Regions from separate parts of the Companilactobacillus allii genome, predicted to be linked through region 2. Evidence: a T-box and tRNA genes for the amino acid it is inferred to sense, from the RefSeq annotation. Region 2 holds a T-box; the other holds one or more tRNA genes.
The links. The T-box of region 2 lies ahead of BTM29_RS11120 (valine--tRNA ligase). A T-box ahead of a tRNA ligase gene usually reads a tRNA of that ligase, here a tRNA-Val.
Positions count from the first base shown of each region.

Region 1: it encodes a tRNA-Val, which carries the amino acid that the T-box ahead of BTM29_RS11120 (valine--tRNA ligase) is inferred to sense. The anticodon was not compared.

Region 1 is NZ_CP019323.1:2,490,903-2,506,064, forward strand. It holds gene BTM29_RS12325 (APC family permease) at 1-1,010, shown strand, start outside; gene BTM29_RS12330 (MFS transporter) at 1,154-2,338, shown strand; gene BTM29_RS12335 (GNAT family N-acetyltransferase) at 2,495-2,917, opposite strand; gene BTM29_RS12340 (DMT family transporter) at 3,099-3,419, shown strand; gene BTM29_RS12345 (YdcF family protein) at 3,416-4,234, opposite strand; gene BTM29_RS12350 (SpaA isopeptide-forming pilin-related protein) at 4,542-6,191, shown strand; gene BTM29_RS12355 (prealbumin-like fold domain-containing protein) at 6,206-6,847, shown strand; gene BTM29_RS12360 (dihydrofolate reductase family protein) at 6,954-7,484, shown strand; gene BTM29_RS12365 (DUF6056 family protein) at 7,692-9,167, opposite strand; gene BTM29_RS12370 (carboxymuconolactone decarboxylase family protein) at 9,267-9,584, opposite strand; tRNA gene BTM29_RS12375 (tRNA-Leu) at 9,826-9,910, opposite strand; tRNA gene BTM29_RS12380 (tRNA-Cys) at 9,936-10,006, opposite strand; tRNA gene BTM29_RS12385 (tRNA-Gln) at 10,023-10,094, opposite strand; tRNA gene BTM29_RS12390 (tRNA-His) at 10,105-10,177, opposite strand; tRNA gene BTM29_RS12395 (tRNA-Trp) at 10,196-10,266, opposite strand; tRNA gene BTM29_RS12400 (tRNA-Tyr) at 10,272-10,354, opposite strand; tRNA gene BTM29_RS12405 (tRNA-Phe) at 10,359-10,431, opposite strand; tRNA gene BTM29_RS12410 (tRNA-Asp) at 10,438-10,511, opposite strand; tRNA gene BTM29_RS12415 (tRNA-Met) at 10,536-10,609, opposite strand; tRNA gene BTM29_RS12420 (tRNA-Ser) at 10,641-10,730, opposite strand; tRNA gene BTM29_RS12425 (tRNA-Glu) at 10,781-10,852, opposite strand; tRNA gene BTM29_RS12430 (tRNA-Ser) at 10,859-10,946, opposite strand; tRNA gene BTM29_RS12435 (tRNA-Ile) at 10,955-11,029, opposite strand; tRNA gene BTM29_RS12440 (tRNA-Gly) at 11,044-11,114, opposite strand; tRNA gene BTM29_RS12445 (tRNA-Asp) at 11,156-11,229, opposite strand; tRNA gene BTM29_RS12450 (tRNA-Met) at 11,245-11,318, opposite strand; tRNA gene BTM29_RS12455 (tRNA-Ile) at 11,354-11,427, opposite strand; tRNA gene BTM29_RS12460 (tRNA-Met) at 11,436-11,509, opposite strand; tRNA gene BTM29_RS12465 (tRNA-Pro) at 11,548-11,621, opposite strand; tRNA gene BTM29_RS12470 (tRNA-Arg) at 11,633-11,706, opposite strand; tRNA gene BTM29_RS12475 (tRNA-Leu) at 11,720-11,805, opposite strand; tRNA gene BTM29_RS12480 (tRNA-Gly) at 11,820-11,891, opposite strand; tRNA gene BTM29_RS12485 (tRNA-Thr) at 11,897-11,969, opposite strand; tRNA gene BTM29_RS12490 (tRNA-Leu) at 12,043-12,125, opposite strand; tRNA gene BTM29_RS12495 (tRNA-Lys) at 12,149-12,221, opposite strand; tRNA gene BTM29_RS12500 (tRNA-Val) at 12,227-12,299, opposite strand; rRNA gene rrf (5S ribosomal RNA) at 12,316-12,432, opposite strand; rRNA gene BTM29_RS00005 (23S ribosomal RNA) at 12,511-15,162, opposite strand, start outside.
Region 2 is NZ_CP019323.1:2,249,367-2,264,528, forward strand. It holds gene BTM29_RS11115 (bifunctional folylpolyglutamate synthase/dihydrofolate synthase) at 1-954, opposite strand, end outside; gene BTM29_RS11120 (valine--tRNA ligase) at 1,021-3,669, opposite strand; T-box leader at 3,722-3,917, opposite strand; gene thiI (tRNA uracil 4-sulfurtransferase ThiI) at 3,958-5,175, opposite strand; gene BTM29_RS11130 (cysteine desulfurase family protein) at 5,200-6,345, opposite strand; gene BTM29_RS11135 (septation ring formation regulator EzrA) at 6,424-8,112, opposite strand; gene rpsD (30S ribosomal protein S4) at 8,434-9,042, shown strand; gene BTM29_RS11145 (DUF1054 family protein) at 9,109-9,711, opposite strand; gene BTM29_RS11150 (replication-associated recombination protein A) at 9,814-11,115, shown strand; gene BTM29_RS12970 (hypothetical protein) at 11,234-11,386, shown strand; gene BTM29_RS11160 (universal stress protein) at 11,456-11,935, shown strand; gene BTM29_RS11165 (helix-turn-helix domain-containing protein) at 12,011-12,874, opposite strand; gene BTM29_RS11170 (glycine cleavage system H family protein) at 12,976-13,269, opposite strand; gene BTM29_RS11175 (FtsW/RodA/SpoVE family cell cycle protein) at 13,282-14,484, opposite strand; gene BTM29_RS11180 (DUF2969 family protein) at 14,496-14,717, opposite strand; gene yidD (membrane protein insertion efficiency factor YidD) at 14,727-15,008, opposite strand; gene BTM29_RS12740 (DNA-directed RNA polymerase subunit beta) at 15,027-15,162, opposite strand, start outside.

The sequences.
Region 1 (15,162 bases), 240 kb from region 2:
TTTTACTAGAAAACGTTTTTAAAAATTCACTTGAAGTTCTTTCACTTATCGGTGGTGGTGCAATGTTTGTAATGTCAGTGTTGTTTGTTCTTTTAGCTGGATATGCAGTGACACACGGCGCACATATTGCTACACAACCAATGAATTGGGCAGCTTTTAAGCCAACATTCAGTTTAAAATATTTCTCGACCACTGGATTATTGATTTTTGCCATGTCTGGTGCTGAACTTGCTGCACCATATATTGTGCAAATGCGTGATCCCAAGCATGAATTTCCAAAAGCTATGTGGTTACTTGCATTAATGACAGCATTTCTAACTATCTTTGGTACTTTGTCATTGGCCGTATTCTTCAATGCCAATCACATTCCTCATGATTTCAAAATGAATGGTCCCTACTATGCTTTCCATCTACTTGGCCAAAGTTTAGGAGTCGGCAAGTTATTGATGTACATATTTGCCGTTGTTCAAGCTATTTTCATGATGGCTCAACTTGCAGTCTTACTCGATGCATCTAGTCGTGTCTTTGCGGGTGATGTCGCTGATAAATTCATGCCAAAATGGTTAACAAAAACCAATAAGAATGGGCGTCCAATTCATAGTTACACTATGACCACAGGATTAAGTCTATTTCTACTATTATTAACAGGTACCTTGCCAAATATTAATACTATATATAATTGGTTATTAAACATTAATGGAATTATTTCCCCATATAAAACTTGCTGGGTATTCTTTGCCTTTATTGCCGTACGTTGGCAAGATAAGAAATTCCATTCAGAATATACTTTTATTAAAAATAGAACCGGTGCACTTCTTGTTGGTGGTTGGTGTCTAGCATTCACTTTTGTCTGTGCTACCCTAGGTTTCATCCCTCAGGAAGCAGCTTTTGGAACTAAGTTATTTGATCACCAATTATTATTGAATTTCATAACGGTTATCGTATTATTCGGTATGGGATTCGTTATGCCTATTCTACGTAAACACGAAATAAATAAAGAACTTAATTAATAATTACAACTTTACTAATCCAAATATATCTAATTAGTTGCTTTTTAAGATATATTAATCTAACATAAGTAAGATTAATCAGCTATCGCCAATTTCGGCGATAGTTTTTTTAAGCGCAAATTTGCTTTTGGGAGGGGGATTACATGGAAAAAAACAAAAAGTCCATTTATATTTTAATATTTAGTAACTTCTTGATTTGTTTGGGGATTGGATTGGTAATACCTGTTACACCATTTATCAAGAATGAGTTCCATTACACAACATCACAAATGGGGGTAATGACTTCATTATTTGCTTTTGCACAATTCATTGCCTCACCTATTGTAGGGAGAATGTCAGATAAAGTCGGTCGTAAACCTGTTATAGTCTTAGGACTATTCACATATATGATATCTGAATTCATCTTCGCAGTTGCTACGACCCTACCCATATTTAATCTATCTAGAATAATTGGTGGATTATCCGCCGCCATGGTAATTCCTACCTCAATGGCACTTGGTTCAGACTTAACTACACTAAAGGATCGTGCTAAGGTCATTGGTTGGCTTTCAGCTGCTTTTAGTGGTGGATTGATCCTTGGACCAGGACTGGGTGGAATTCTAGCTGGAATAAGCTATAAGACACCGTTTTGGGTAGCTGGTGTCTTAGCCATTACAAGTTGTATCTTTACACAGATCTTTCTTAAGGAAAGTAGAGAAACTATTGAGATCGAACATAAAGAAGAAGCTAAACTTAACAAAGGCAAGTCCTCAATCATCTCAATTCTAACCGTTCCAATGGTTGTATTATTTGGAATGATTCTAGTTTCATCCTTTGGACTACAAGGCTTTGAAAGTATTTATAGTATTTATGTAAATCAAGTTTTCAACTTTGGATTGGGAACGATTGCACTAGTTTTAACATTGAATGGTATTATTTCTTTGATTTTACAAGTAGTCGCTTTTAACTGGCTCATTAATAAAATTGGCGAAATGGGACTTATTAGCTACTGTTTCCTACTCAGTGCAGTTTGTGTATTTTGGATAACTCGCGCACATACAACAGTAGAAGTAATAGTCGCTACACTTGTTATTTTCTCATCATTCGATTTACTAAGACCTGCGATAACGACTCTTTTAACCAAGTCTAGTAAGGCCAATCAAGGACTTATAAATGGAATGAATATGTCATTAACAAGTATCGGTAATGTCATTGGACCATTGATGTCCGGAGCTTTAATGGATTGGAATACACATTATCCATATATCGTTGTTGCAATAATATTGATATTCTCGTATTTCCTAACATTTATTGTCAAACGTTTCCCGTTAGTTTCCGCAGAAGAGTGAAAGTGTTTCACCATTGGGTTATCATATGCCAGCTATACCGACAGTGATAATCTATTTTTTTAATCATTTATTATTAACCACAAAAAAAGCACCCCTGAGATTGTTTCCTCAGAAGTGCCCTTATCTATCTCTATCAAATGCATATTCAGTAACTCTTTATTTACGCCAAATCAAAGTGATTTCTGATTCACCAGTATCCTTGTCTATGCCTTCAGCTTTAATGGAGAAACCATTGACCCGATAAAAATTAATTGCCTTAAAGTTCTTTACATAACAGTTAATGATAAGATCATCATGTAATTCTTTAACATAGTCGAATAATTCTTTGCCAATTCCTTTACTACGAAATTCTTTCTTAACAAAAACTCCTTCGATATAATTACCATTTAAACCAATAAATCCAGCAATGTCCTGATCATTCTTATAAACATAAACTTCAGCGTTATTTAATCGTTCTTTTACTACTGGAAAATTTCTTTTCCAATATTTTGCATTGATAAAGTTGTGTGCATCCAAATTACCCTCCAACCAAATATCAGCGACAGAGTCAATTTCATTGGGTGTTATTTTTTCAATCATTTTTAAATATATCCCCTAGCAATAAAAAATTTGATGTGCTATCATTCTATGATAAATCAATACACCGCCGGGTGTCACTAAAAAAAGTATTCTTTATAATTCCATTAGGCCATTGAAGGAATTGTAAGGGATACTTTATTTTTTTGCTCAAATTTGGGCAAAATTAAAAGGAGAAAATAATATGAATTGGATTTACTTAATCATCGCAGGAATATTTGAAGTATTTTGGGCTTATATGATGAAACTAAGTCACGGATTCACAAAAATAAACTTCACCGTTTTTACTATCTTGGGAATGCTTGTCAGTTTCATCCTATTGGCTAAAGCAACAAAGACCTTGCCATTGAGCATAGCTTATCCAGTTTGGACCGGAATTGGCGCAATCGGATCTATCTTAGTTGGATTCTTTATTTTCGGAGATAAAATATCACCAATCACTTGGGTATTTATAATATTATTACTGATCAGTATCATTGGAATCAAAATAACGACTAGTAACTAATGTGAAACAAAAAAGAATGAAATCAACGGGATAACAATAATTATCATCCCTGTAATCCACCAATAATACTTCAATATTGCAAGAAACTCCCTAATCATTGCACTAGGCAAAAAGAATAATGAAGTAGGAGCACCAATTCCATCCGCCTCCATACCTACTTTGTTGGCAAGTATACTAGCACGCAAGACATGATAGTTGCTGGTTGAAAAGACAACTCGTGGTTCGTTCTCTGTCTTCCAATCTGCTAATATCAATGTCCGTGAGTTCTTCATATTTTCTAAAGTACTAGTTGATTTATCTTCTATTATAATTTTATCTTTAGGAATACCTACAGATATTAGATAGTTTCTCATCGCCTTTGCCTCTGAGATAGACTCATCAAAACCCTGTCCACCACTGACGACGAACTTAGCTGTGTCACTATATCCGTGATAGTATTGGATCCCCTTGTCGATCCTACTTTTTAACAACGGCGTAACCGCCCCATCCTTGATCCATGCGCCCAAAATGACGATATAATTAGCATTTGATAACTTTGGCATCATTTGAATGATAAAGGAATAACCAGCGTATCCAAAAAATATGATTGAAAATATCACATCTATCCAACTGACTGAAAAAATAATCATCTCTAAATAACCAGGTAGATTGAATCTAGTGTACATATAAAAGAAAACAAGTATTATTGCTAAATTAACTCCAAATATTGCCGAAAGTTGACCGGTGAATGTCTTTCCTTCTCTGGATTTCATAACATTGGTATTAATTATCAGGAATACGATTGAACCAATCGCCGTCGCAATTGCGAATGCCATAACAAAGAATATTAGATATGAACCATGCCGCATAGAAACGTGAAAAAGTACCTTATGAAATAATCGAAAAAATATACCTATCAATAATAAGTAAAAAGACAAGGTAAAACCAATCCCAACGAAAATATTTTGTCGTTGAAGTAAACTAAGTATTCCAAAAATAATCAAAAACAATAATAGTATTTTCAATAAATGATCTCTTTTCATAATTTAATAATTTATTTAATTTAAATTCTATATATCCTTGTGTTTACTAATCATATGATTTTATAATTAAAATGTACAATTTTATGAAGGGGGAAAAAACATGGGGAAAAAATTACGCAATATTCTTACTATAGTACTTGCGGCAATGGGAATTTTCGTAGCGGCGTTATGCTTCAATTCTACTAAAGTATCTGCTGCAGCATATACAAGTAATGATTTGATTTCTAGTGCGCAAATTATTAACCAAGATAAGAATTATAGTTACTCAAGTACTGTTGGCGTCCAGTATAACTGGGATACTACCGGCACTGATATTAGTCTTAAAGATGGCGATACTTTAACCATGGAATTGCCCGAACAATTACGAGCAAAAAGTGATGCTGGTGTCCCATTTGATATAACTGACGATGATGGACATGTTATTGGATCAGCTGTTGTCAATTCAGATAATACTGTGACAGTAACCTTCAATGAGAATGTCGAAACTTATCATGATGTCAGTGGTTCCATTACAATTGGAAATGGTATCGGTGTTAGCGATTCAGCATTAGCTGGTAACAACGAGGTAGAATTTCCAACGATGAACGGTAACCAAACCAGCAATATGAACGTCATCCCATCAGAAAATAACATCTCCAAAAAAGGCGTTATGAGCACTGATGAAAATGGTGACCATATTATTACTTGGACAATTCTAGCCAACCGCCAAGAATTAGATCTTAAAAATATGAACGTCTACGAAGACGTTACACAACGTGATCCTGAAGAATACCTTGAGTACGTTCAAGGTTCAGTTATTGTTAATAAAGCACATTGGACTTCAAACACTTCTTATAAGAAAGATGAACTGGTCGATAGCTCAAATTATACTTTGACTGAGAATTCCAATGGATTTCACATAAATATTCCTGATTCAGCAAATCAAATGTATGCAATTACCATACAAACAAAGATTCCTGCTGATAAAGCAACAGATGGTGAAACAGTATTTAAGAATCAGGCCCAAATCACTTGGGGTAAACCAGGAACCGATGGAGAGACTCCTAGAGAATCCGCTAGTGGTAGTGTTACTTCTGATATAACTGGTGATAATTCTGGTTCTGGATCTGGTAATGTTAAAGGAAATGTTGTTTTAACTAAAATTAGTGATGACAGCGAATATTCCCTTGAAGGCGCAGTTTACGACCTATATGAAGTTGGAAACGACGTAGCAATTAAAACCGGATTGACAACAGATGCTGATGGTAAAATCAGTATTTCAAACTTAGCACCTGGAGAATATTACTTTAAAGAAACAACCCCTCCAAGTGGCTTCCAATTAAACAGTAATGAAATACCATTTACCATAACTGGTGACACAACAACACCAATCCAACTTACCGGTCGAGATGACCCTATTAGTGAACCCTTAGGATCAATTCTAATTCAAAAATTAGACCTTGAAACTGGCCACAAATTAAACGGTGCTGAATTTGAAATAACTCAGACATCCGGAAATGAAGTTGGTAAAACATGGACAACTACAGCAGATGATAATGGATTATATCACGTTTCCGATTTACCTTACGGAACTTATACAATTCAAGAAACAAAAGCTCCTGATGGCTATATTTTGGACAGTTCCATCCGTGAGTTTACAATTTCTGCCGAAAATCCAAATCCTGGACTATTTACCTTTGATAATGACAAAGAAACTGGTACTGATCCTGATTTCTCAGCTTCAATTAAAAATTTGATACCGACGAATTAGCAGCCGACAACCAAATCGGAGTTGCTGGAGCCGTTTATGGATTATACAACGCTGATGGTGACATTGTTGGAAGTTATATGACTGATAAAGATGGCGTTATCAAAGTTGATAACCTACCTGCTGGTGAGTATTATTTCCAAGAAACATTGCCTCCAGATGGCTATGATATTAACGATGAAAAAATTCATTTTACTATTACCGACAAAGATATTGAACTTGGTACATTAAAAACATCTGACCCTAAGATAAAAGATACTGATGATAACAATGGCGAAGATGATAATGATGAAGATAGTAATGAAGAAGACAACAACGGCGAAGATAACAACGAAGAAGATAACAACGAAGAAGATAACAATGGTGAAGATAGTAACGAAGAAGATAGTAATGAAGAAGACAACAATGATGAAGACGGTGATAGCGGTTTAATCACTAACCCTATTAATCCTGATGAAAATAATAATGAGAATAACAGTAGTGAAAACACTGACGAAAGCACAGTAAATCCTACTACCCCACAACCTCCTTACGAAGGCAATGGTGATTCATCACAAACATACTTGCCACAAACAAGTACCGATACTGGTGTATTAGCTAGTATCATTGGATCGTTAACATTAGTAACCTTCCTTTACTTCAGACGTCGTAAAGCTTAATCATATTTATTAAAAGAGAGCTGAAATATTCCAGCTCTCTTTTTGTTTGCTTATTTCTACGATCAAAGTTAAAGTGAAAGAATCTATCACGGAGGAAATAACAATTATGCGTAAAACAGTCTTTTATGGAGCTATTAGTCTAGATGGTTTTCTGGCAGATGATAACTATTCATTAGATTGGTTATTCAAATATAACGATAATAAAATAATGAAAGAAAGCTATGAGCCCTTTTTTAAAACAGTTGATACAACTGTTATGGGTAGAAAAACATTCGATGATTTACTAACCATAACCAATGAATTTCCATATAAAGACACTAAAAATTTTGTTCTATCACACAGACCAATTGAATCTAAGTATATTCAGCAAGTTAATCAACCTATTGAAGAATTTATTTCAGAATTGAAAAAACAACCTGGAAAAGATATCTGGATAGTTGGTGGTGGCAAAATTGTCTCAACATTGATTGAAAACAATCTCATTGATTCATTACAAATACAAATAACACCAGACATATTAGGGTCCGGTATTAAACTATTCGATCATATAAACAATCAGCCTAATTTTACAACAGACTATGTAAAACAATTTGATGATTTAATCGATATTAAATATTCCCTAAAAGCTTCAGTTTAATGAATTACTGTAATAATGCTACCAATTAAAGGTACTTATTATTTACACTGTTACACATATAAGAACCTAAATTCGATACGTGGTAAACTTATACCATTGCACATAATAAATTCACTACAAGCCAATTAATAACCAATTAAGCAATATCAGCGACCAAGTCTATAATTATATAAATAAACCCACTACAAATTTTGCAGTGGGTTTATTTTAATATAATCTTTCCAACCAAGATTTATTTAGGAAGTCTTTCCAATAAGTCGAAGATTGTTGTAATAACGCATCATTGGACAAAACATATTTACGATAAGGTACATGATTTGGTAACGAGGCCTTACCAGATAGGAAACGTTCATCTTGAACACGGATCAAATTAGCTTGATAATTAGCCACCATTTTATATCCAACATTTATCGAACATAACAATAAAACAATAGTAGCCACAGTTCTAAGATTTTTGACCATATATCTCGAATAAAAAGACGCGGCTTTTTGAACATAAATAATCGTAGCAATATACAAGAATACATACGAAGTAAAAAACTCACGAGAATTGATTGGCGATATGATTATAATAAATGGCGATATTAAAGCAAAGTAAGTAAACATACTGAAATACAAAATATAGTTACTTTTAGCGTTGAATAAACAAATTGTTGCAAATATCAAAAATAGCCAATAAACAATAGTCATAATGCCATCAATCTGAGTAATCCTAATACTTAGATTTTGGTACATAAAGAACTGATCATAATTATGCTGACCTAACCAAATATTAATAGTTACATAATAAATAATAAAAAATACTGAAATAATATTAATAAACCATTTTAGTTTATTATTACGTAATTGGTGTGTCGCAATTACTATTATGGCAAGGCATAGAGCAATATTCACAACTATATTAAGTGTATTAAACCAATAATGCGTAATATAAAAGTAATTATTTATAATTCCATGAAGATCAAAGTTAGTATCACGATAAGTTGATTTCTCATGATATGCGGGATGACTAAACATTATTGCTGCTGAAACAATAGCTCCCAACAAATAACTTCCCTCAAACCATTGAAACTTTTCATGATAAATATAAATACCACACAATATTGCAATAACACCGATAAATATTTGATATAAGGTGAGGTGTTCTACAAAGAGTCCCCCTACCAAACTCATTAAAAAAGTACAAATTGCTAGTAAAATCGGATGATATATTCTATTACCATCATACAAATCTTTTATGAATGTCAAAAATAACAATATTAACGCTAATGGTGGAATATAATTAATAAATCCCGCATTCCAGCCTAATACAGTACTGATATATCCGTCCTGGAATGTAAATACAAATAGTCCGCTAAGGATCATTGATAGTTTTGATCTACCAGTTAGCTTCCAAATACACCAGATTAATAGCGTCCAAAATATAGCATACGCCAGCATGGCAAAAATCAAATGATGAACCGTGAATATTTCTGATAGATTACCAATCCATCGCCCATTGCTGCTACCACCATATATTTTCTGAGGTCCATAGAATCCATGATTCATCAAATATTCCCCCTGTGAACCACCCCAAAAATAATCATCTCCAGATGGAATAACTAAAAATCTGAAAATGAAGAAATATAGAAATACGATTGGGAAAAATACTCTCTCCCATTTTTTACTGGTCCTAAATTGCATAAAGTCCCTCCAAAAATCTAGATAACCTATTAAGTATAACCTAAAAGACGGTATATTTTTGTATAAAAAAACAGCTCACGTATGTGAACTGCTAACAAGTTATTCTGTCCAAATCTCTTTTGCGCGATTGAAAGCTGACCATGCCTTAGGCCATCCAGCATAGAATGATAAGTGTGTGATTTCCGCAACAATTTCTTCTTTAGTGATGCCATTTTTCTTTCCAATTTTTAAATGTGCATCTAATTGTTCCAAGTTACCTGCAGAGATAATACTTGCAATAGTGATCATTGATCTATCATGAGCAGATAATTCACTTTCCTTACTCCATACTTCACCAAAAAGTACGTCATCATTTAATTTAGCAAATTGAGGCGCAAAATCACCTAATTGTTCTTGTCCAGCTGTTTGTTTCTTCATGACTATTCCTCCAACTATTTGTCTTAACAAAGTATATTAAAGCACTTGAAGTTAACTTGAAGTCAATAGTATTTGGGTAAAAAAGCACATAAAGAGGTATACTTCCAATTGAAATATGATCCACCAACACGATTTGACATAGACTTTGACTTTTTGGACATTAAAAAAGTCATCAACGTTGAATTCACAACATTGATGACTATATCGACTTTTTGAATTTGGACTTAAGAAAGTCCTATGATACCGGTGATCGGGGTCGAACCGATACTCCTTATACAGGAACGGGATTTTGAATCCCGCGCGTCTGCCAATTCCGCCACACCGGCATTTTAATACTTAGGCATAGCCCAAAGGCGGTAACCGGATTTGAACCGGTGATGAAGGTTTTGCAGACCTCTGCCTTACCACTTGGCTATACCGCCATATCATTGATACAAATTGGGTTAGCTGGATTCGAACCAGCGCATGATGGAGTCAAAGTCCATTGCCTTACCGCTTGGCTATAACCCAATAAAAAAAGGGCGGTATGTGGGAATCGAACCCACGTGTGTCGGTACCACAAACCGATGTGTTAACCACTTCACCAATACCGCCATGATAAAAGGTAGAAACAGGGATAGTAGGAATTGAACCCACACTGACGGTTTTGGAGACCGTAGTTCTACCTTTAAACTATATCCCTAACTATGGAGGGGAGTGGATTCGAACCACCGAACCCGAAGGAGCGGATTTACAGTCCGCCGCGTTTAGCCAGACTTCGCTACCCCTCCAAAATGGCGCGGGACGGAATCGAACCGCCGACACATGGAGCTTCAATCCATTGCTCTACCAACTGAGCTACCGAGCCATTTAACGGTCCCTGCGGGAATCGAACCCGCGATCTCCTGCGTGACAGGCAGGCGTCCTAACCAACTAGACCAAGGAACCAAAAGTAATTATCTTTGAAGCTAATTGCGGGAGCAGGATTTGAACCTACGACCTTCGGGTTATGAGCCCGACGAGCTACCAGACTGCTCCATCCCGCGATAATAAAAAAGAAACTTTTAACAATTAATAAGGAGGATGTGGGATTCGAACCCACGCGCGGTTTGACCCGCCTGACGGTTTTCAAGACCGTTCCCTTAAGCCGGACTTGGGTAATCCTCCATTGCTTAACATACAAAACTTATTAAATTGTATCGATGCTTTCGCACCAATGACCCGTACGGGATTTGAACCCATGTTACCGCCGTGAAAGGGCGGTGTCTTAACCACTTGACCAACGGGTCATAAAACGGAGAAGGAGGGATTTGAACCCTCGCGCCGTGTAAACGACCTACACCCTTAGCAGGGGCGCCTCTTCAGCCACTTGAGTACTTCTCCAGACATAGTGGGCCTAAATGGACTTGAACCATCGACCTCACGCTTATCAGGCGTGCGCTCTAAACCAGCTGAGCTATAGGCCCATAACAAGCGGCAAAGCGGGTGACGAGAATCGAACTCGCGACAACAGCTTGGAAGGCTGTGGTTTTACCACTAAACTACACCCGCATTAAAGCCTCTACGTTTAACATAATTGACCATTATGTTAACGGTCCCTGCGGGAATCGAACCCGCGATCTCCTGCGTGACAGGCAGGCGTCCTAACCAGCTAGACCAAGGAACCAAATAATTAATTCAATTGCGGGAGCAGGATTTGAACCTACGACCTTCGGGTTATGAGCCCGACGAGCTACCAGACTGCTCCATCCCGCGATAACAATATGAATTTAAGGCTTTATTCCATGCGATGGACCCTGTAGGACTCGAACCTACGACCGAGCGGTTATGAGCCGCCTGCTCTAACCAACTGAGCTAAAGGTCCGGAATAAATAGCGGCGAAGGGGATCGAACCCCCGACCTCCCGGGTATGAACCGGACGCTCTAGCCAGCTGAGCTACACCGCCAAAAAAAAATGAAACATACATGACAATTAAGTCACAAATCGGGAAGACAGGATTCGAACCTGCGACCCCCTGGTCCCAAACCAGGTGCTCTACCAAGCTGAGCCACTTCCCGAAATAAAGCAATGCACCCAGTAGGAGTCGAACCTACAACCTTCTGATTCGTAGTCAGACACTCTATCCAATTGCGCTATGGGTGCATATTCATTATAGTGCCGAGGACCGGAATCGAACCGGTACGGTAATTACTTACCGCAGGATTTTAAGTCCTGTGCGTCTGCCAGTTCCGCCACCCCGGCGTTACTATAATGAAAGCGGAAGACGGGATTCGAACCCGCGACCCCCACCATGGCAAGGTGATGTTCTACCACTGAACTACTTCCGCATAAATGCCGACTAGAGGATTCGAACCTCCGACCCCCTGTTTACAAGACAGATGCTCTGCCAACTGAGCTAAGTCGGCATAAAATGAATTATGCTTATTGCTTATTCAATTTTAATAAAAATATCTCAATATTGCAACAACAATATTGGTATACGGGTGAAAGGACTTGAACCTTCATGTCCATTGGACACTAGAACCTAAATCTAGCGCGTCTGCCAATTCCGCCACACCCGCATGGGTTGTATATTTGTTGCAAATGAGTCGTGACGGGTTCGAACCGTCGACCCTCTGATTAAAAGTCAGATGCTCTACCAGCTGAGCTAACGACTCATGGATGGAGGATACAGGGATCGAACCTGTGACCTCCTGCTTGTAAGGCAGATGCTCTCCCAGCTGAGCTAATCCTCCATGATAAATACGAACAGCGTGGCAGCTACCTATCCTCGCGGGTAGTTTCCCACCAACTACTTTTGGCGTGAAGAAGCTTAACTTCTGTGTTCGGCATGGGAACAGGTGTATCCTTCTTGCCATTACCACCACACTATTCGTTACTCGTACCTTCAAAACTAGATATTAAGTTTAATATGAATTATTATAAGAAACACTTCGAACCACTTACTCGGTTAAGTCCTCGATCTATTAGTACTGCTCAGCTCCGTATATCGCTATACTTCCACCCGCAGCCTATCTACGTCATAATCTCTAACGGATCTTACTTCCTTACGGAATGGGAAATCTCATCTCGAGGGGGGCTTCACACTTAGATGCTTTCAGCGTTTATCCCTTCCATACGTAGCTACCCAGCGATGCGCCTGGCGGCACAACTGGTACACCAGAGGTATGTCCATCCCGGTCCTCTCGTACTAAGGACAGCTCCTCTCAAATTTCCTACGCCCGCGACGGATAGGGACCGAACTGTCTCACGACGTTCTGAACCCAGCTCGCGTACCGCTTTAATGGGCGAACAGCCCAACCCTTGGGACCGACTACAGCCCCAGGATGCGATGAGCCGACATCGAGGTGCCAAACCTCCCCGTCGATGTGAACTCTTGGGGGAGATAAGCCTGTTATCCCCAGGGTAGCTTTTATCCGTTGAGCGATGGCCCTTCCATATGGAACCACCGGATCACTAAGTCCTACTTTCGTACCTGCTCGACTTGTCAGTCTCGCAGTCAAGCTCTCTTGTGCCTTTACACTCTGCGAATGATTTCCAACCATTCTGAGAGAACCTTTGAGCGCCTCCGTTACATTTTAGGAGGCGACCGCCCCAGTCAAACTGCCCACCAGACACTGTCCCTCACCACGATTAATGGTGCAGGTTAGAGTTTTCATATAACAAGGGTAGTATCCCACCAATGCCTCAATCGAAACTAGCGTTCCGATTTCAACGGCTCCTACCTATCCTGTACATGTCACACAAAAACTCAATATCAAGCTACAGTAAAGCTCCATGGGGTCTTTCCGTCCTGTCGCGGGTAACCCGCATCTTCACGGGTATTATAATTTCACCGAGTCTCTCGTTGAGACAGTGCCCAAATCATTACGCCTTTCGTGCGGGTCGGAACTTACCCGACAAGGAATTTCGCTACCTTAGGACCGTTATAGTTACGGCCGCCGTTTACTGGGGCTTCAATTCTCAGCTTCGCTTACGCTAACTGATCCTCTTAACCTTCCAGCACCGGGCAGGCGTCAGCCCATATACGTCATCTTACGATTTAGCATAGACCTGTGTTTTTGATAAACAGTTGTTTGGGCCTATTCACTGCGGCTGGCTGTTACACCAGCACCCCTTCTCCCGAAGTTACGGGGTCATTTTGCCGAGTTCCTTAACGAGAGTTCACTCGCTGACCTTAGGATTCTCTCCTCGACTACCTGTGTCGGTTTGCGGTACGGGTAGTTTATTTCTAACTAGGAATTTTTCTTGGCAGTGTGAGTTACTGTGCTTCGCTACTTAAATTTCGCTCCCCATCACAGATTGTCCTTAAAGGTAAAAGCATTTGACTCTTACCAAGACTTTCTGATTGGACACACTTTTCCAGCCGTGTGCACACATCATCCTCCTGCGTCCTTCCATCGTTCAAACAAAATAAACTAGTACGGGAATATCAACCCGTTATCCATCGATTACACCTCTCGGTCTCATCTTAGGCCCCGACTAACCCTGGGAGGACGAGCCTTCCCCAGGAAACCTTAGTCTTTCGGCCGATCAGATTCTCACTGATCTTTCGCTACTCATACCGGCATTCTCACTTCTAAGAACTCCACTGCTCCTTACGGTACAGCTTCAATGCTCTTACAACGCTCTCCTACCACGCATCTTACGATGCATCCACAGTTTCGGTATCATGCTTAGCCCCGGTACATTTTCGGCGCAGAATCACTCGACTAGTGAGCTATTACGCACTCTTTGAATGAATGGCTGCTTCTAAGCCAACATCCTAGTTGTCTATGCGTTTCCACATCCTTTTCCACTTAGCATGAATTTTGGGACCTTAACTGGTGATCTGGGCTGTTTCCCTTTCGACGGTGGATCTTATCACTCATCGTCTGACTCCCGGGTATAGATCAATGGTATTCGGAGTTTATCTGAATTCAGTAACCCAAGACGGGCCCCTAGTCCAAACAGTGCTCTACCTCCATGATCCTATTCCCCGAGGCTAACCCTAAAGCTATTTCGGAGAGAAACCAGCTATCTCCAAGTTCGTTTGGAATTTCACCGCTACCCACACCTCATCTCAGCATTTTTCAACATACATGAGTTCGGTCCTCCAGTGCGTTTTACCGCACCTTCAACCTGGACATGGGTAGGTCACTTGGTTTCGGGTCTACGTCTACATACTTAGTCGCCCTATTCAGACTCGCTTTCGCTACGGCTCCGCATTTTCTGCTTAAACCTTGCATGCAAACGTAACTCGCCGGTTCATTCTACAAAAGGCACGCCATCACCCCTTAACGGGCTTTGACTACTTGTAGGCACACGGTTTCAGGATCTATTTCACTCCCTTCCGGGGTTCTTTTCACCTTTCCCTCACGGTACTGGTTTCACTATCGGTCACTAGGGAGTATTTAGCCTTGGGAGATGGTCCTCCCAGATTCCGACGGAATTTCTCGTGTTCCGCCGTACTCAGGATCCCGACTAGAGTAGTTCGTATTTCGCTTACGAGGCTTTCACTCTCTTTGGCCAACTTTTCCAAGTTGTTCAGCTTATACTTACTTTTTTTCTCATATCGTCAGTCCTACAACCCCAAAGAGCAAGCTCTTTGGTTTGGGG
Region 2 (15,162 bases):
TATTAAAGAATTGATTAAATTATCAATTGCTGCCAAATTATGCGCGCCATCTAGGATAATCAGTGGATTTTTTTGTACAACTTGTAATCTTGCAAGAATTTGTCTTGAATCAATATTCTTAACTATTTTCTCTAAATCATATTCACGATTATATTTTTTTTCAAAACAGATAAATGCCTGAATTGCAACCAAAGCATTTATTGCAGAGGTTTTCTCAATCCCAGCACACTCAATTTTAACATCTTTAAATTCAAAATGAATTTTGAAATCATCAATTACTAAATTCTTAATTTTTAATTCATGATTATATTCAAATATATCACTGTTTAATTGATTAGCTCGATTCAAAATTATATTTCGTACAGAATCAGGTAATAATCCTGTTACCAGAGGCGTATTCTCTTTGATAATTCCAGATTTTTCAATCGCAATATCTTGCAGTGTTGGCCCAATCAATTGTTCATGATCCATTTCGATAGATGTAATAATAGATACATCAGGATTGATCACATTAGTCTTGTCATGTGCGGCACCAATACCGACCTCGATAATTGCTACATCAACACGATTTCTAAAATACAAAAATCCCAAACACGTAACAAATTCAAATTCGGATAATTCTATACTGCCCTTCTTCAAAACTATTTCATTCGTAAGACTCAATAAATCATCATTACTTATCATTTCATGGCTTATCTGTATTCTTTCATTGAATACTTTGATAAATGGTGATGTAAACATCCCTACGCGCAAACCATCGGCTTCTAATAAGTTGGATAAATAATTACAAGTACTACCTTTACCGTTTGTTCCCGTAACATGAATCGTTGGATAATCATTTTGTGGATTATTCAAACATTTTAAAGCAGATTTTATCCTATCCAAACTATTTGTACGATGAAATTTAGGTAGAGAATGAATATAATTGATTGCTTCTTGATAACTATTCAGCATTTTATACCTTTCTTAACAAAAAAAGAGGAAGACAAATAACTATGTCTTTCCCCCTAATTAATTTTATTACTTGTTTGCTTTTAATTGACTAATACGTTGTTTGATTTTTTCTTGTTTAGCTTGATAATCTGCCAATTTTTCTTTTTGTTCAGCGACAACTTTTTCAGGTGCCTTTTTGACAAAGTTTTCATTTGACAATTTTTTATCTAAACGAGTTATTTCTTTATCCATTTTAGCAGATTCCTCTTCTTGACGACTTATTTCTTCATCAAGATCAATTAATTCTGCCAACGGAATATAAACTTCTGTGCCATTAGTAACTGCAGTCATAGCCAATGCAGGAGCTTTTAAATCAGTTTCAACTTTCAATTCCTTTGGATGTAAGAAGCGATTTACATATTCTGTGTTATTGATCAAAATATCTTTAATTTCATCATTTTGAGGTTTAATCAAAATATCAACCGCTTTTGATAATGGTGCATTTGCTTCAAGTCGAATCTTTCTAACTGACTTAATTAGATCAATTAAAATATCCATATCATTCATGGCTTTTTCATCATTAAATTCTTCATGATTTTCTGGATATGAAGCCAATGAAATTGACTTACCATTATGTGGCATTGATAACCAGATTTTTTCAGTAACAAATGGCATAGTTGGATGCATCAATCTTAAAATCTTATCAAGAACATAAGTCAAAATCATTCTCTTTTGATTTTTAGCTTCTCCATCTTCACCAGTAAGTGTTGCCTTGCTCATTTCGATATACCAATCACAGAAATCATTCCAAATGAAGTTATAAAGTGTACGTCCGACTTCACCAAATTCAAATTTATCCATTAAACGATTTACTTCATTAACGGTCTGATTTAATTTAGCTAAGATCCATTTATCTGATAAATCATAACTTGTAACCTTTGTTAAATCATCCATTGCTGGAGTGTCATCATCAAGATTCATAATTACAAAACGACTGGCATTCCAGATCTTATTAATAAAGTTCCAGGCTGAATCCATCTTGTCATAACTGAATCGTGTATCTTGTCCTGGTGTTGAACCATTCATTAAGAACCAACGAAGTGCATCAGCACCGTACTTTTCAATAACATCCATTGGATCAATACCATTACCCAATGACTTGCTCATTTTACGCCCTTGTTCATCACGAATCAAACCGTGAATAACAACATGCTCAAATGGACGCTTATCAGTAAATTTCAAACTTTGGAAAATCATTCTTGATACCCAAAAGAAGATAATATCGTATCCAGTTACTAATGTATCTGTTGGGAAGTAGCGTTTGAAGTCACTTGCATTCTCATCTGGCCAACCCATTGTAGAAAATGGCCATAGAGCACTTGAGAACCATGTATCAAGAACATCACTGTCTTGTGTCCAATTCTCAATGTCTTCAGGAGCTTGCTCACCAACATACATTTTTCCAGTATCATTATTGTACCAGGCAGGAATTTGATGTCCCCACCACAATTGACGAGAAATGACCCAATCATGAACATTATCCATCCATTGCTTAAATGTATCTTCAAAACGTTCAGGAACAAAGTTAACCTTATCACTGCCCTCTTGGTTCTTTAAAGCCAATTCAGCAAGTGGTTTCATCTTAACGAACCATTGTGTAGATAGTCTTGGTTCAACTTGAGCGTCTGAACGTTCTGAGTGACCAACACTGTGAACAATTGGTTCAATACTCAACATATATCCGCCATCTTGAAGATCTTTGACCATAGCTTTACGTGCGTCAAAACGATCCATACCATCATATTTTCCGGCGTTTTCATTCATTGTTCCATCAGCGTTCATTGTGTTAATACGCTCTAGGTCATGACGATTACCAACTAAGAAGTCATTAGGATCATGTGCTGGTGTAATTTTAACCATACCAGTACCAAAATCTTTATCAACATAGTGATCAGTAATGATTGGAACTTTACGATCTACTAGTGGAACAATAACTTCTTTACCAACAAGATCCTTATATCTTTCATCACTTGGGTTAACTGCAATAGCAATATCACCAAACATTGTCTCAGGACGTGTAGTAGCAATTTCAATGAAACCTGAACCATCAGCATAAGGGTACTTTACATGATAAAAAGCGCCTTTATCGTCTTTATGGATAACTTCGATATCTGACAAAGCTGTTTGAAGTTGTGGATCCCAATTTATAATATACTCACCACGATAAATCAAGCCTTCGTTATATAGCTTAACAAAGACCTTACGAACTGCCTTTGATAATCCTTCATCTAGCGTAAATCTCTCACGAGAATAATCCAAAGAAAGACCTAATTTGCCCCATTGAGTTTTAATAATAGAAGCAAATTCATCCTTCCACTTCCAAACCTCGTCAACAAATTTTTCACGGCCAAGATCATATCTTGAAATACCTTGTTCACGCAACTTTGCTTCAACTTTAGCTTGTGTAGCAATACCTGCATGATCCATTCCAGGAAGATATAAAGTATCGTATCCTTGCATACGTTTGTAGCGAATCAATGTATCTTGAATTGTTGTGTCCCAGGCATGTCCTAAGTGAAGTACACCAGTAACATTTGGTGGTGGAATAACTATTGAATAAGGTTTTGCTTTTTTGTCACCAGATGGCTTAAATAGATCTTCATCAAGCCAGGTTTGATAACGTCCTTCTTCAACTTCTTTGGGATTATATTTGGTATCCATATCGATTTCTCTCATAAAGTTCATCCTCCATAAATTGTCTTTAAAGTACAAAAAAAGCATCCATCCCATATAGGACGAATGCTCGCGGTACCACCTAAATTGAGAATCTACTAAAATAGACTCTCCTCTCAACAGATAACGGTGGCCCGATCGACTTTTGATAGCTCACAGGTAACAATTAAATATTTCAACCATGCACTTCTCAGCTAACGTGCACTCTCTTTTGATCTAACCTATTTAACACTCCTGATCAAAGCTGTTGAATTGATAATAAAACATATTACGTATTACGTCAAACAAATTTTACAATAAACTACTAATATCTTCTTGTTCTTGTTCCATGAAATGATCTCCATGTTCGATAGTCGTGATCTTAACTCCGGCTAATGAACGCTCTATCAATCCATCAACATCAAGTGAACTCTCAAATTTACGAGTCTTTTCAGTATTAGGTCTAGTTTTAGGACTTGGTGGAGCAAAAACTGTACAACAGTCCTCAAATGGTTGTATAGAAAGATTAAATGTATCAATATCCTCAGCAAGTCTAATGATTTCAGTCTTATCCATTGTAGCAACCGGACGTAGAATAGGTGTTGTTGTAACATCGTTTATTGCTGCCATACTCTCAAGTGTTTGTGAAGCAACTTGACCAACTGCTTCTCCATTGAAGATTGCCAATCCATTTTCTTTTTCACGTAGTAAATCAGTTAATCTCAACATGAATCTACGTTGGATAGTCATCAAGTATCCTTCTGGAACGCCAGCCTTGATTGTTTCTTGAATCTCTGCAAATGGCACTTCGATAAATTTGATGTTACCACCAAAGGCTGTCAACTTACTAGTCAATTCCTTGGCTTTATTCAAAGCTTGCTCTGATGTATAAGGAGGGCTGAAGAAGTGAACCATCTCAATATCAACACCACGCTTCATAGCTAAATAACCAGCAACTGGTGAATCAATTCCACCAGACAACATCAACATAGCTTTTCCAGCAGTACCAACAGGTAATCCACCGGCACCTTTGACAGTTAGATATGATAGATAGATTCCATCTTGACGTACCTCAACAGAAATTTTGATATCAGGACGTTTCATCTCAACATCGATCCCTGGGAACTCATCACAAATTGCATCCCCAAGTTGTAAATTAACTTGGTTAGTATCCAAATAATATGAATGATCGGACCGTTTAGTACCAACCTTAAAACTCATGCCAGGCTTGTATGCCTCATGCATCATTTCGATAGCCTTTGCTTTAACGTCATCAAAATCGTGAGAAACCTTAACACTCAAAGAAAAAGTTTGAATACCAAAAACGTTCTTTAACTTTTCCATAATTGGCTTTGCATTTTCACCATTCAACTGGATATGCAAACGATCACGATGTGGTCTCATTACTAGATCAGGATATTCTTTCAAAACCTTAGCAATATTTCCGTGTAAGCGATCAATGAAACTCTTACGATTTTTACCCTTTGTTGATAGTTCACCGTAGCGAACCATAATTTCAGTATATTCCATTTAATTCTCCTAAATTTTTTGTTTCTAGTTTAAAATCTGAAAATGCTCATGAATTTCATCTAAGTTCTTAATGAATTCTTGCATTTCTTCTTCAGTATTGTTTTCATCCAAACTGACACGAACGGCACTAGTAGCAACCTTTTCTGGTGTACTCATAGCTTTCAATGTACTGGACTCTAATCCTTTTTTGGATGAGCATGCACTCGTTGTTGAAATATAAATATCACGACTTTCAAACGTATGTACAACCGTCTCACCACGAACACCGTCAATGGTAAAGCAAATTATATGCGGTGCAAAATCATCGGATAGTTTTGAGAATACGTGAGTATTTGGCAAGCTTTGAATATGCTCAACCAATTCAGTCTTGAGTTTACTCATCTTCTCAGCTTTTTGTGCTTCGTTTTCTTTCAATAGACGTAAAGCCTTAGCCATAGCAGCAATTGCAGGTGTATTTTCTGTACCACTTCTCAAATTTTTTTCTTGTCCGCCACCAGACATAAGTGGTTCCAATTGTTTACCAGCCTTCATGTAAATAAAGCCGATTCCACGTGGAGCGTGGAACTTATGTCCAGAGAATGTATAGAAATCTACACGAGGATCAATGAACTTGTCTTCGATATTCTTACCAATTGCTTGCGTACCATCTACATGGAAACTAATATTTGGATAATCATCCAAAATACGTCCAATTTCGTGAATTGGTTGGATTGAACCGATTTCATTGTTTACAGCCATTATTGAGACCAAAATAGTATCATCTCTAATAGCTTCTTTCAAGTCTTTAGCACTCACATGACCAGTCTTATCAACTGGTAAATAAGTCACTTCATATCCCAAGTTTTCAAGTTGATGCATCGAATTCATAACAGAAGGATGTTCAATTGAACTTGTAATAATATGTTTGCCAAATTCACGTTTCTTAAAAGCAGTTCCTTTAATGATCCAATTATTACCCTCAGTACCACCACTTGTAAATACTACCTCATACGGTTTAAATCCCATCAAATCAGCAATCTGCTTTCTTGAGGTTTCAAGCAATTCGTATGCTTTTAAACCTAGCTTGTGCAAACTAGAAGGATTACCAAAATAATTCAAACTGGCTGCATTATATGTTTTGAGGACTGATTCCTCAATTTTTGTTGTTGCACTATTATCAAAATAAATCATATTTTTTCCCACCAAAATAAAAAGGCCTTAAAGGCCTTAATTTTTTTTACTACTTTAAAGATAACTCAAAATATAAAATTATGCATTAATTGTTTCTTTTATTCGTTTAACAGAACCAGCTTCAACACGCTCCAAAGCTGCTGAAATTGTTTCAACCGCTTGAGAATATTCATACTCATCATCGAATAATGAACGTGCTCTGCCCAATTGGTCAGTGAATTCAGCATCTTTATTGTCATACCTATTAGCATACTGTAGCAGCTTCTCGGCCAATAAAACGTTCATTTTCAAATCTGTTGTCTTTTGAATTAAATTTTCAAGATCCTCTTGTGTAACAATCACTTGTTTACTGATATCTTCCATATTTATTAAGTCAGCGTCTAACTCATTATAAAGTTTTGTTATTTCATCGTATACCATATAGAAGTAATCTAAATAATCATCTGGCAAACCATTCAAACGAAGCTGTTCAACAATTTTCTTTTGAATCTCTAATCGTTTTGCATACTTTTCTACACTATTTCTAGCGATTCTTTCACTAGACAACATTTGATTCATATTATCATTAATTGATTTCTCACTTGATTCAATATCATCTAACTTCGAAACTATTGATTTGAAGTCTTCCTCGGCTTTTGAAAAAATCGAACTTTTATCAGCAATATTTTGAACATCTTGATCATAACGAGATCTAATGTCATTCAACTCAGCCAAGTTGTTGCTAAATTTCTTAACATCATCATCATTCAAAATATAATTGATACTTAGTTTCTGTACACGATTGTCCAGACTATTGTGTTGGAACTTTGCGTGATTAATGTAATCTAAAACTGGCTTTTGTTGCTTCAATACACTTTGTTTAGCATCAATTTCTTGTGTTAAAACTTCATACAAGTGATCGATTCCCTGACGTATTTCTTCATTAGTATTGTTAACGTAATCAAAATTCAAGTCACCTAATTCAGAATTTGCTAAATCCAGACTATTTTGAATATTCTTAATCAATGATTCAATATCTTCTTCAAAATTGAATTGTTGATTCAAAAGTTTTTGATAAACTGTATTGATTTCCTCAATTTGACCTGGGAAAACCTCACTTAACTCATGATAAAGTGGTTCAATAACTTTTAATTGATCAGTTATTAATCCAAGTTTGATTTTTACATCATCCAGATACTGTCCAGCTTCAATATGGTCACCCTTTTTGGTTAATTGGGCCTCTTTATCCAACAATTCAGCAATCTCACTCAATTCATCCTCAAGATTCTCCGCAGCTGATCCATAATTAAATGATTGAGTCAAAATTTTCTTGCGTAAATCCTCGTATGATTGTTGAAGTGCCTCACTTTGGGTAGCATTCAATTCATCACTTTTTGATAACTCATCCAATGAACTTGAAATACCATCAATGTTTTCCTTTAATTGAGTTAGATCACCATCAACTTTTTTTAATTCTTTTGCGGAGCCAAATACATTAAACTGAGTATTTTTATATTCCGCACTACGAATCTCTGTCAAAATGGACGGAACTACATCGTTTAATTGTTTTTGATAGTCAGTCTTATAGTTGCTAAATTGATCATGACTAGCACCTGTAAGATTCATATCTTCTATTTTTCTTAACTTATCTGTAAGTTTGTCCTTCTTTAATTCATCGGCTCTTTGTTTATACGAATTTAAAGTACTTGCATTTCTCTTTTGGAGAAACCACATATACCAAAGAAAGATCAAAACTACTAAGATTATTCCAATAATAATTATCGACACTTTAACACCCCTAATAATGATTCAATATCATATACCCTGAATTATACCAGAGAACCAACTATACTATTTAATATAATCATCTTTCATAATAAAGTTTTAAATATTGGGCCAAAAAATTCTTTTGACATTGCATAGCAATCACGGTACACTAGTCTTCGTGTAAAATATGCAGCAAAGAGTGGCAAGAACGTCAACAGTTACCGACATTTGTTCAACTAGTAACCTACGGCTGCATGTGGTGAAAATTGTAGCGGTAACTGCACGAATGTTAAACTCTTGTTAATTATTTTACTCCATACAAAATTTTGGAGGAATTTATTTATGTCTAGATATACAGGCCCACGTTGGAAATTATCACGTCGTTTAGGAATCTCACTTTCAGGTACAGGTAAGGAAATCGCTCGTCGTAACTATGCTCCTGGTCAACATGGCCAAAACAATCGTCGTAAGGTTTCAGAATACGGTCAACAATTAGCTGAAAAGCAAAAGTTACGTTTCATGTATGACGTTAACGAACGTCAATTCCGTAATCTATTTAACCGTGCTGGTAAGCTTGATGGTATCCATGGTGTTAACTTGATGGTTCTTCTTGAAACACGTCTTGATAACGTTGTTTATAGATTAGGTTTAGCAAGCTCACGTCCACAAGCTCGTCAACTTGTTAACCATGGTCACATCACAGTTGATGGCAAACGTGTTGATATTCCATCATACGAAGTTAAAATTGGTCAAAAGATCAGCCTTCGTGAAAAGTCAAAGGACTTAGCTATTGTTAAAGCTAACCTTGAAAATGTTGTTGGTCGTCCTGGTTTTGTTAACTTCGATGATAACACATTGACAGGATCACTAGTACGTAACCCAGAACGTGATGAGTTAGAACCAAATATTGATGAATCTCTAATTGTTGAATACTACAACCAAATTCTTTAATATTTCTCAAAACATTCACTTTATGTGGATGTTTTTTTTATTAAAATTAATAAAAGAGGTCGCGGATTATTTCTCCGCGACCTCTTTATTTGCTTGAACTAATAATTCACTTAAATTCATGAATTTATCAAATAATAATTTATCATAATTCCCCTGTTTAACCTCTTTGGAATCTTTCAGAAGATTATACCCTATTACAAAATCACTAGATTTTATTTTTGAATACCTGTCGACAGTCGAAGAATAACTATTGGGATTATTCATTTCCGCTATTGTATGATTGTTTGATACCATCCAATTTTCATCGACTATTTTATTATTCCATGATTTAATCAATGGATAATAATTAGGTCGCTTATATGCATCTGCTAGAAGACTGAACGTTATAAAGTATCGATCCGGCCACAATCCCAACTCTAGATGTGGTGTCTTCTTATATCCTTTTTTATCCAAATTAATTGCCAACCATGTATCTGGTGGCGGATTTTTAGTTCTTCTTTGATGTTTAGCAATTTTTAAGTAAAATGTATCATTGTATTTCTTTTCAAGACTATCAAGTAATTTATTTCCAAATATTTCAAATTTAGGATCTAAATTTTCTTTAATTAGTGCTAAACGTCCAGATAAGGTATCATTATTAAATACGTCAAAATCACTCTTATCAAACATAACTGACTACCTTCCATTGCTTATTTATGAACCATGATTTCAATATCGTTTTTATTCATTAGCTGTTGTAGAATATACTTATTGTACTATATAGGAGGTAACATGCAAAAACCACTAGCATATCGTATGAGACCGACGAATATCGATCAAGTCGTCGGCCAGCAACATCTAGTGGGTCCAAATAAAATTATTCGTAGAATGGTAAACGCCAAGATGCTATCATCAATGATTCTATACGGACCACCTGGTATTGGCAAAACAAGTATCGCCAGCGCCATAGCTGGTAGTACCAAATACGCATTTCGAAAATTAAACGCTGCCACTGACAGCAAAAAAGATTTACAAATAGTTGCCGAAGAAGCAAAAATGAGTGGAACTGTCGTATTACTTCTTGATGAAATTCATCGACTAGACAAGACCAAACAAGATTTTCTACTACCTTTATTAGAACGTGGCTCGATTATTTTGATAGGTGCCACAACTGAAAACCCATATATCAATATTAGTCCTGCTATTCGTTCTAGAGTTCAAATTTTCGAATTAAAGCCCTTAGAACCTACTGACTTAAAACAAGCAGTCAAACGAGCTTTAGAGGACAAAGAAAATGGTCTCGGAAATTATAAAGTTAAATTGGATGATAATGCACTAGAATTACTGGTGAACTCAACAAACGGCGATTTAAGAAGTATTTTGAACGGGCTAGAGTTATCTGTTCTATCAACTGAGAAAAAAGACGACGTAATTCATATAGACTTACAAGCTATCGAGGAATCAGTTCAGAAAAAGGCTATTTCAGCCGACAAAAATGGTGATAGCCACTATGATGTCATTTCTGCTTTTCAAAAATCTATCCGTGGTAGCGATCCAGACGCTGCATTGTTATACTTGGCTAGACTATTAGAAGCCGGAGAGCTCACCACAGTCATCAGAAGGCTTCTAGTGTGCGCGTATGAAGATATTGGCCTAGCAAATCCTCAAGCATGTTCTCGAGCCGTACAGGCCGCACAAGTTGCTCAAATGGTTGGTCTTCCTGAAGCACGTATTCCATTAGCTGATGCTGTAATTGATCTATGTCTGTGTCCAAAATCAAATTCTGGAATGGCGGCCATTGATTCTGCACTATCTGACGTTAGAAATGGTAAAGCAACACATATCCCTGATGACTTAAAAGATGCACATTATAGTGGGGCAAAAAAGCTTGGTCATGGTGTAAATTACAAATACCCCCATAGTTATCCAAATGCATGGGTAAATCAACAATACCTTCCAGATAATTTGGTAAATACAAAATACTATACGCCAAATTCAACGGGTAAATATGAACAAGCACTGAAAATACGAATGGATCAACTTAGTGATTTAAAAATAAAGGCAAAACGGAGTGATAATAAGAATGGCAATTAAAACTTTAATGCTAATTTTCATAATTTTTTTATTAGCATTAGCATATAATTTATGGACTCATAGAAATAGAAAATTTTTGATTTATTCACCAAATGAAAATCTAAATCTGAGAAGCATCATGATAATTACAGCTGTCCTACTAGTTCTGATCTCTATCACTGGAATAATCATTATGATTGTCGGTTCTAAAGAAAGCAATTTCATTACCCTTATATTGGGAAGCGTTGTTGCCGCTGGATTTTCAATTTATTTAGCAAATATTGGCAGATGACTGTATTTATCTTCCTCAATCAACTAAAATAAGGGTGTAGATAAAGAAATAATCAACGGGGTGATAATCATGTTACAACAATATAAAAACATTCTCGTACCAATCGACGGCTCATTTGAAGCAGAACTTGCATTTAAAAAGGCAGTTGAAGTTGCCAAAAGAAACAAAGCCGCAGTTCATCTATTGCATGTAATTGATACACGTGCATTCCAAAATGTATCAAGCTTTGATTCAACTATGGTTGAGCAAATTACTGAAAAAGCTAAAGAAACAGTTAAAAGCTATGTTCAGACTGCTAAAGATGCCGGTCTTTCTGACATTGACTATAGTATTGAATATGGTGCACCCAAAGCAATTATTGCCACAGATTTTCCTAAGAAATTGAATGTGGATTTAATTATGATCGGTGCAACTGGTCTTAACGCTATGGAAAGATTACTTATCGGATCAGTTACTGAATATGTAACAAGAACTGCTGCATGTGATGTTCTTGTAGTTAGAACTGACTTGGATAACAAATCAATTCAAAAACCAAGCAAAAAACAATAATATTATTAGAAAAAAGTGAGCTGATTTTAATTAATCAGCTCACTTTTTTTATTTGAAATTAATAATTTTTAATTATTACTTATTAAAAATATTCAGATTCATTTCTTCAATTTTTGATTTTAATTTATCAAAAATATGCTTATTATCATTTATGCTGGAAAGTACATATGCTTTGATATAGTTCTCATCGGACTTTTTACCTTCACGAGTACCAGCTTCAGCCATTGAACAATACATTGAATCTAATTTAAACAATGATTGTTCCCTCTTAGCGAGAAATATTCCTTCATTAGCATAATCTATAGCCTTTTGATTATCATTCAAATCAATAGACAAACTAGACATATTAGCATAAATCAAAATACTATCGTGATAATTGTCCTCACTGATCTTTTCAGCACTAGCTTGAATCAATTCCTTGGCTTGATTGTAATACACCAAGGATTCATCAAGAGACTTCTTATCAACGTATGCTTTAGCAGTATAAACATCAATCAAAATATCATACATATCAATATTTGAAATATTAACATTCATAGCACGATTAAAATCAAAGATTGCTTTGTCAAAATTACCGTTAATTTCATATTCGACTAACCCATTGAAGAAATGAATTAACTTAATTTCCTGTTTGTTATTAACATTGATATTATTCAATTTATTCAACTTATCACTGATACCTTGATAATCATCCTGATAAAACGAATTTTTAATATCAGATATAATTGAATAGATTTGACTATCATCGTTAACAATCACAAGGTTCATTGTGATACCCAGTCTTTCACAAATGCGAACCAAGATTTCCATGCTAGGAATTTTGTCCTTCTTTTCAATCAGACTTACAGTTGCCTGCGTACATATGCCGTCGGCAAGCTCAGATTGAGAAATACCTCTGAGCTTTCTGTAATGGCGAATTTTATCACCTAAAATTTTCATTTGAATTATCCCCATTCATTTATTAATTTCAGGATAATTTAAACAGTTCTGAAAAAAAGTTGCAAGAAATAAGCAACAATAAAACAATAAGTTTTAATTATTTAATTATTTACTTCAAAAAGCCAAGCATCTTTCTCAGAACCATTTAATAATTCCGGATTATCAGTTAATTTATCATTAACCAACACTATTGTACCCGAAACCGGTGACTCAAACTCAATTACTGCCTTTTGAGCTTCAACTTCACCAGTGGAATCTCCCACCTTTATTTCACGCCCAACAACTGGTAAGTCAATGAAATTAACCTTTCCCAAAGCTTCCTGACCTGCTGATGTTAGACCTATACGTGTTGTATTGTCACCTTTTTTTACCCATAAATACTTTTCACTTGCCATCTTAATGAACTCCTATCTTTGCTTAAAAGTACCATTCTCAAACATATAACTCTTGTGATGATATCGCATGGACATAATAAGACCTATACCAATCATATTACCTAACAAGGCTGATCCACCTTGTGATATAAACGGCAAAGGAATACCAGTCAAAGGTAATAGTCCTACACTCATACCAATATTTTCAAAAACATGGAACAAAATCATCATAATTACACCTGTTGACACATATGCATAAAATTCATTTTTCGTGTCAAAAGTAACTTGAATCATTTGATAAATTAGTAGGAAGTACAAGAATATAACAACACAAGAACCGATAAATCCAAAGTTTTCACCTACAACTGAGAAAATCATATCTGATTCTCTAACCGGTACATATACATTAGATACATTGAATCCTTTACCTAATAATTGTCCTGATCCAATTGCCTTCATCGTTTGCCAAATCTGATATCCATTCTCAGAAGTATCCTGAGAAGGGTTCAACCAACTATCAATACGTGCAAATTGATATGACTTAAAACCTGCATGTGTCAGTATTTCGCGTCCCCAATCAGTGGTTGCAAATACTAATGCAGTACCACCTACTACAGCTGCCAATAAGAAGGCAGTCAAAATAATTCTCCAGTCAATTCCGGAAACAAGTACCATTCCACCAAGAATTGCCACGAAAACTAATAACGTACCAAGATCATGTTGTAATTCCAATAAAACTACTACTGGAAGTGTCCATAATATCATTTTACCTAATAGTAAAAAGTCATTCTTTAATGTATGAACTTGATACTCACTATTATGATTAGTTATAACTTTTCCCATCATCAATATAAACGCAGGTTTCATAACCTCCGATGGTTGAAAAGTGAAAGAACCTATTGCAAACCAACTCTTTGCACCTGTTTGAACCGCATATGATCTACTATAGAAGATCAACACCAGTACTAACAGTGCTAATCCACCATAGTATGCATAATTAGCTACTTGCCACAGCTGTTCAGCATCAAATTGCATTATGACTGCTACGATAATTGCTCCAAGCGTATACCAGGCCACCTGTGAAATAACATTTCGCGTAGGACTCTGGGAATCTTGGACAGTAGCAACATAAATCGACATTAGACCAATAATGGCTAACATCATTACGGAAAATATTATTCCGTAATCGATTCGTGAATCCGTATCATTTGCTTTCTTATTATTTCTAATTTGCATTTTTACACCTATTAATGATTATGTAGATTGTATTGCATAAGTAATTCATTTATAGCATCGTCTAATTTTACAGACTTGAATGGTGTATCAGAACTTTCAACAAAGGAAAGGTAACGTTCGCCTTCTTTTGTGATTGTACCAATATACTTTTTCCCATCCCAAAGTTCATATTTTTCAGGATCACTACTTATATCTTTTAGGTTAATCTCAATTGCTTTTTTCTTCTTAGACATTAAATCTTCCTATTCTTTTCCGTTGTGAAATTTCTGAGCAATAATTTCATCCTCGTAATCTTCTGGATGAGGATTCCGAAAGATGGTGAAATTATCCGGAACAGGATCAACACCACCACGAACGAAGGGATTACAACGTAATATACGTGATACTCCCATAATTGAACCCAAAATCGCACCATGTTTTTTTACTGCATCTATAAAATATGTAGAACAAGTTGGATAATACCGACAACTTGGTGGTAAAACTGGTGATATAAATTTTTGATATATATGGACTAATCCAATTATTAGTTTTTTTTATCATAGTTATCTCAAGAAATCAAACATATGCATCCAAGTTCCGGGCCAAAGTACAGCGAGTGGATTGGAACCACCTAGCGCTGAACCAATAAACATGCCTAGAACTAAGAAAATAAGCATAATTAATAAGATCCAACCAATC